2 regions of the Geobacillus sp. CX412 genome follow, and region 1 is predicted to be linked to the other one. Evidence: riboswitches for the same ligand, from Rfam matches in the RefSeq annotation. Region 1 holds a riboswitch; the other holds the start of a gene.
The links. Region 1 has a riboswitch for S-adenosylmethionine ahead of mtnK (S-methyl-5-thioribose kinase). Riboswitches for the same ligand answer to the same signal wherever they lie in the genome.
Positions count from the first base shown of each region.

Region 1 (3,575 bases):
CTTCCACGCAGCGCTGCGAAGAAAGCAATGCGGTTGCCGCCGCTTCTTGAATGGCGCCAAACAAACTCACATATAAATGGTCTTGCAGCAAGTTAATCGCCGCGATCACGCTCTCATTTCCAACGGCAAACGCCACGCGCCAGCCCGCCATATTATATGTTTTGGAGAATGTATAAATTTCAACGCCAATTTCTTTTGCCCCCTCTGCTTGAAGAAAGCTGACCGGTTTTTTTCCGTCAAAGCCAATCGCACCGTAAGCAAAATCATGAACGACGCAAATACCGTGTTTTGCGGCAAACGACACCGTTTCTTCAAAAAACTCCTTAGAAGCGATCGCCCCGGTTGGATTATTCGGATAGTTTAAAAACATGATTTTTGCTTTTTCCGCAATATTTGCAGGAATTTCATCATAATCAGGCAAAAACTGATTTTCCGCACGCAATGGCATCATCACCATTTCCGCGCGCGCCAGCGCAATCCCCGACCAATAATCCGGATATCCCGGGTCAGGCACGAGCACAATATCCCCCGGATTGGCTAAACATTGCGGGATCTCCACAAGACCCGCTTTCCCGCCAAACAAAACCGCCACTTCTTTTTCCGGATCAATGGCAACGCCGTATTCGCGCTCATAAAACTTAGCAACGGCGCGTTTCAAAAAGGAATACCCTTGAAATGGCGAGTATTTGTGATATTTTGGGTTCGCCACCGCTTTTTGCATCGCCTCCACGATATGCGGTGGAGTCGGCTGGTCGGGATTTCCTTGCCCTAAATTGATGATGTCATGCCCCTCCGCCATTTTTTTTGCGACTTTATCGACAAGCGAAGCAAAAAACTGTTTTGGAAGGCTCTGCAATAACTCAGATAGTGGAAATTGTTTCATCGCGTTAACACCTTCTCAAAAATTTTCTTGAAATTCTAGTGAAAAATCATATATCGTAAAAATCAAAATGTAAAGTAAAATTTTTTCGAGGTGAATGTTCATGACGATAAAAATCGCATGTCTTCAGCTAGATATCGCTTTTGGCAATCCTAATGAAAACGAACGGCGCGTTGAAAGAGAGATAGAAAAAATTTCAAAAAATCACCCAGATATTATCGTCCTTCCTGAACTATGGACGACTGGCTATGACTTAACCAGACTCGATGAGATTGCCGATGAGGGCGGTATGCGTACAAAAGCGTTCATTCAAAAACTTGCCAAGTCGCATCATGTCAATATTGTCGCTGGATCAATTGCCAGAAAAACAGATCGCGGCGTCACCAATACAATGTACATCGCCGACCGAAACGGCATCATCGTTGGCGAATATAGCAAACTCCATTTGTTCCAGCTGATGGATGAACATCTTTACTTACAGCCAGGGGAAGAAATGGGATTGTTCACATTAGAAAACACTCGATGTGCAGGCGTCATTTGTTATGACATCCGCTTCCCAGAATGGATTCGCGTCCATATGGTCCAAGGGGCGGAAGTGTTATTTGTCGTCGCCGAGTGGCCGCTTCCTCGCCTTTCGCATTGGCGTACACTGCTTGCGGCGCGCGCGATTGAAAATCAATGCTACGTCATCGCGTGCAATCGCGCTGGAAGCGATCCAAACAATGTCTTTGCCGGTCATTCGCTGGTGGTTGACCCATGGGGAGAAATCATTGCAGAAGCAAATGAAGAACCTTGTACGTTAATGGCACAAATCGATCTTCAAAAAGTAAGAGAAGTGCGAAAACAAATCCCGATTTTTGCGGACCGCAGAGCTAACGACTACATCGCTGCAGAAAAAAATTTTTTAAAAAAGAGTTGACAAATCATTTCGTGACCATGTATGATTCGTATCAAGCATAAAACTTCAAAATTGCCAACATAGCGAAAATTAAAAAATTGAATATGCTGACACACTCTTATCAAGAGTTGGCTGAGGGAATTGGCCCAATGAAGCCCAGCAACCGACCGTAATACTATCGTGAGATAGGGCGCACTTTTTGGCGCCGGAAGTTCTCTACTTCCGCAGGGCACGGTGCTAAGTCCAACAGAAAGACTCGTTCTTTCTGAAAGATAAGAGGTGCGAAGATATGGAATCTTCAAGCCTCTTTCTATGCAGAAAGAGGCTTTTTAATTTACATGAAGGAGGAGTTTTACATTATGCCAGTTTCTCATCCAACGGTTTATGAACCATTAACGGAACAAGGCGCAATCTCTTTGACGGTCCGTCTCGGTCTTTTTCCGGAAGGAACACCGCTTGCCTGCCGCGAAATTGGCGACGGCAACTTAAATCTTGTTTTCCGCGTTGTCGATCAGCAAACAAAGAAAGGAATTATCGTAAAACAAGCGCTCCCGTACGCAAAAGTAGTCGGTGAAAGCTGGCCGCTCACATTAAAACGCGCTGTTATTGAAAGCAATGCGCTGCGCACATTCGCAAGCTATGTTCCGCAATACGTGCCAAAAGTATACTATTCCGATGAATCTTTGGCAATTACCGTTATGGAAGATTTATCTCACTTGCAAATCGCCCGCAAAGGGTTGATTGAAGGAAAAACGTATCCGCTTTTATCGCAGCATATTGGCGAATTTATCGCAAAGACATCGTTTTACACTTCCGACTTTGGCATGAATCAACAAGAAAAAAAACAATTAGCGCAAAGTTTTGTTAATCCGGAATTATGCAAAATCACCGAAGACCTTGTATTTACCGATCCGTTCTTTAATCATGAAACGAACAACTTTGAAGACGAGCTTCGCGATGATGTAAAAGCGCTTTGGAACGATGACAAGCTCCGCTTAGAAGTCGCCAAATTAAAGCGCAAGTTTTTAACCGAAGGAGATGCGCTCATCCACGGTGATTTGCATACTGGAAGCATTTTTGCCAGCGATGAAGAAACGAAAATCATTGATCCAGAGTTTGCGTTTTATGGCCCGTTCGGTTTTGACATCGGCCAATTTTTCGCAAACTTGCTGTTAAATGCGTTGTCCCGCCCAGAACAACAACAAGAACCGTTATTTGCTCATATCGACAAAACTTGGGATGTATTCGCGACAATCTTTTCTGATCTTTGGCGCACTCACAATGTAGAACCATATGCAAAAACAGAAGGATTGTTAGAAGACGTGCTGCATCACACGTTTATTGACGCGATCGGCTTTGCCGGATGTGAAGTCATCCGCCGCACGATTGGATTAGCACATGTCGCTGACCTTGATGGCATTGAGGATAAAGAGGAACGCTTACAAGCAAAACGTTATGCCCTTCGTCTTGGCAGAAGCCTCATTTTGCAACGTGAAACATTATCTAGCACTAAAGAAATCCGTTCCCTTTTCGCACAAACAGTGCTTGCAGCAACGAATTAACACAATGAAAGGAAGAACCATAATGGCAGAACCATTCGCAATCCCGCGCTCTGTGGAATGGAACGACACTCATATTACAATTTTAAATCAACAAAAGCTACCATTAGTGACGGAATATTTGGAATTAAAAGATATTGAAGATGTACGGGACGCAATCGCCACGTTAAAAGTACGCGGCGCACCGGCGATCGGCATTACGGCTGCTTACGGCCTCGCTCTTTCTGCACAGCAATAT
Region 1 covers NZ_CP103461.1:2,599,375-2,602,949, forward strand. Annotated here, with positions in the region: gene NXM86_RS13540 (pyridoxal phosphate-dependent aminotransferase) at 1-883, opposite strand, end outside; gene NXM86_RS13545 (carbon-nitrogen family hydrolase) at 984-1,799, shown strand; SAM riboswitch class I at 1,894-2,057, shown strand; gene mtnK (S-methyl-5-thioribose kinase) at 2,138-3,340, shown strand; gene mtnA (S-methyl-5-thioribose-1-phosphate isomerase) at 3,363-3,575, shown strand, end outside.

Region 2 (3,575 bases), 1.4 Mb from region 1:
TGCATAGCAACCGCCTTCGATATTAAAGATGCCGCGGTTGGACCAGCCGTGTTCGTCATCACCAATAAGACGGCGGTTTGGATCGGCGGAAAGCGTCGTTTTTCCCGTGCCGGATAGACCAAAGAATAATGCGACATCCCCTTCTTTACCGACGTTTGCCGAACAATGCATCGATAAAATTCCTTGTTCTGGGAGCAGATAATTCATCACAGTGAAAATCGATTTTTTCATTTCGCCAGCATATTCTGTGCCACCGATTAACACGATCCGCCGTTCAAAAGAAATAATGATAAATGTTTCCGATCTTGTTCCATCAACGGCAGGATCTGCTTTAAAGTTTGGTGCGCAAATAACGGTGAATTCCGCTTTGTGTGTTTGCAGTTCTTCCGCTGTTGGGCGAATAAATAGTTGATGTGCAAATAAATTTTGCCACGCAAATTCATTAATGACTTGGATAGGTAAGCGGTATTTGGGATCAGCGCCGGCAAATCCTTTAAAAACAAATATTTCATCTTTTTTCATTAAATAGTCAATTACCTTATTGTATAAGTTTTCGAAAACTTCTTCAGAAATCGGCTGGTTCGTCGTCCCCCAATCGATTTTTGATTTCGTCGAAGCTTCTTCTACAATGTATTTATCTTTTGGAGAGCGACCTGTATATTTTCCTGTCGTTACCGCAACTGCTCCGGTAGCTGTCAACCGACCTTCATTTCGTTGCAACACTTTTTCTACAAGCTGTGCTACCGATAAATTATGAAACACATTTGGCTGTTGTAATAATGTGGTAAGTTTACTTGTCATATTAGCGACTCCCATGTACAAAACCTTCCTTTTTATTGAAATGGTCTCCTTAAAATAGTATAACACATTTTTATTATTAGTCCATACTATTTGTGACAATTTCTTTTCTTTTATTTTTCTCATTTTTGTTCATAAAAAAATTGTCTAATTTTGTTGACTTTCTTTATTTAATTACGATATGATAACTCATTGAACGGATACTCTTATCCCGAGCCGGTGGAGGGACAGGCCCGATGAAACCCAGCAACCGTCACAACTGGAAATGTGTGAAATGGTGCTAACCTGTGGCAAGGCAACGTCCTTGAGCGATAAGAGTGAAAGGAGCAATATGATTGCAATGACCTTTCCTCAAAATTACAGGAAAGGTTTTTTTATATGTCTATGTGTCAAGATATATAAAAGCTATAATAAAAGGGAATGAGTACCGTATCATCTGCAGTTTGCAAGAATACAATATTTAGACGTTCGATTATGAAAAGAGGAGGAAACTGACGAATGTCAAAAAAAAGACGTTTATTTACTTCGGAATCTGTAACGGAAGGTCATCCTGACAAAATTTGTGACCAAATTTCCGATGCCATTTTAGATGCCATTTTAGAGAAGGATCCGAATGCTCGCGTCGCATGCGAAACGAGCGTTACAACAGGGCTTGTGCTCGTAAGTGGAGAAATTACGACATCAACATATGTAGATATCCCGAAAATCGTCCGCGATACGGTTCGCGAAATTGGCTATACTCGTGCGAAATATGGTTTTGATGCCGATACTTGTGCTGTATTGACATCGATTGACGAACAGTCTCCAGATATCGCAATGGGAGTCGATAAGGCGTTAGAAGCCCGCGAAGGTCAGATGACTGACGAGGAAATTGAAGCGATCGGTGCTGGAGACCAAGGGTTAATGTTTGGATTTGCTTGCAATGAAACGAAAGAATTAATGCCGCTTCCGATTTCGTTAGCGCATCGTTTGGCACGCCGTTTGTCAGAAGTGCGGAAAGAAGCCATTTTGCCATATTTGCGTCCAGATGGTAAAACACAAGTAACAGTAGAATACGATGAAAATGGAAAACCAGTGCGTATCGATACGATCGTTGTATCAGCGCAACATCATCCGGAAATTACACAAGAACAAATTGAGCGCGATATTAAAGAACATGTCATTAAGCCGATTGTACCAGCAGAACTGATCGATGAAAACACAAAATATTTTATTAACCCGACAGGCCGTTTCGTCATCGGCGGACCTCAAGGCGATGCTGGCTTAACAGGACGGAAAATTATCGTTGACACATATGGCGGTTATGCTCGCCATGGCGGCGGTGCGTTTTCTGGTAAAGATCCGACAAAAGTAGACCGCTCCGCAGCCTATGCAGCGCGTTATGTAGCGAAAAACATTGTTGCTTCAGGACTTGCGGATAAATGTGAAGTGCAGTTGGCATATGCGATCGGTGTTGCAAGACCAGTTTCCATTTCCATTGATACATTCGGGACCGGAAAAGTATCCGAAGATATTTTAATTGAAGTGGTGCGCAACAATTTTGATCTTCGTCCTGCTGGCATTATTAAAATGTTAGATTTGCGCCGCCCAATTTATAAACAAACAGCGGCTTATGGCCATTTCGGACGCACGGACATCGATCTTCCATGGGAGCGCACTGATAAAGCGGAAACATTGAAAGAGCAAGCTCTTGCGTTAGCAAAGCAATAACAAACAGAAAAGGGAGTTACGTTATGTAGCTCTCTTTTTTTGGCAAAATCAAGGGCAAACGCAACGAAAAAGCATCTGCTTCGACTGCTCTGCAGAAAAGATTGGCAACAATTTGTTTCAAAAGAGTAAACGAAATGCTATATTCCTATTATGTATGGTATAACCAATAGGGTAAATATAAAAGGAACAGGTGAAACAAAACATGTGTGGGTTTATCGGATGCGTTCATGATGAGCCGAAAATGCCAGACGAACAATGGCAGAAAACGTTCGAAGAGATGAATGATATGATTACACATCGTGGTCCGGACGATCATGGATACTATTTTGATGAATATGTCCATTTCGGGTTCCGCCGCTTAAGCATCATTGATTTAGAAGCAGGTCATCAGCCGCTTTCTTACGAAAATGAGCGGTATTGGATTATTTTTAATGGCGAAATTTACAATTACCTTGAGCTGCGGGATGAATTAGTGGAAAAAGGATATGAATTTGCAACCAACTCGGATACGGAAGTCATTATCGCTCTTTACAGCGCTGAAAAAGAAAAAGCGGTAGAAAAGCTTCGCGGCATGTTTGCGTTTGTCATTTGGGATAAAGAAGAAAAAACGATTTTTGCCGCGCGCGACCCATTCGGCATTAAGCCGTTTTTCTACTTAGAAGAAGCGGGTCGTACGTTTTTTGCATCGGAAAAGAAAAGCATTTTGCATGCAATGGAAAACGACGTTCTTGATTATAATGCACTGCAGCACTATTTAACATTCCAATATGTGCCTGAGCCAATGACCATGTCCGTTGGGATTAAAAAATTGGAGCCGGGCCACTATATCAAAAAGAAAGTCGGTGAAAAATTAACGGTACACCGCTATTGGAAAGCGCGGTTCCAGCCTGTATGGAAATCGGAAGACGAATTTGTGAAAGAAATTCGCAATGTTTTATTCGATTCTGTACGCGTACATATGCGCAGTGATGTGCCGGTTGGTTCATTTTTATCGGGCGGAATCGATTCTTCGCTGATTGCTTCGATTGCGAAGCAGTTTCATCCGAACATCAAAACTTTTTCGGTTG
Region 2 covers NZ_CP103461.1:564,337-567,911, forward strand. Annotated here, with positions in the region: gene pckA (phosphoenolpyruvate carboxykinase (ATP)) at 1-816, opposite strand, end outside; SAM riboswitch class I at 1,002-1,116, shown strand; gene metK (methionine adenosyltransferase) at 1,297-2,508, shown strand; gene asnB (asparagine synthase (glutamine-hydrolyzing)) at 2,711-3,575, shown strand, end outside.
Region 2: linked by a shared signal. The riboswitch ahead of metK (methionine adenosyltransferase) and the one ahead of mtnK (S-methyl-5-thioribose kinase) in region 1 are both predicted to bind S-adenosylmethionine.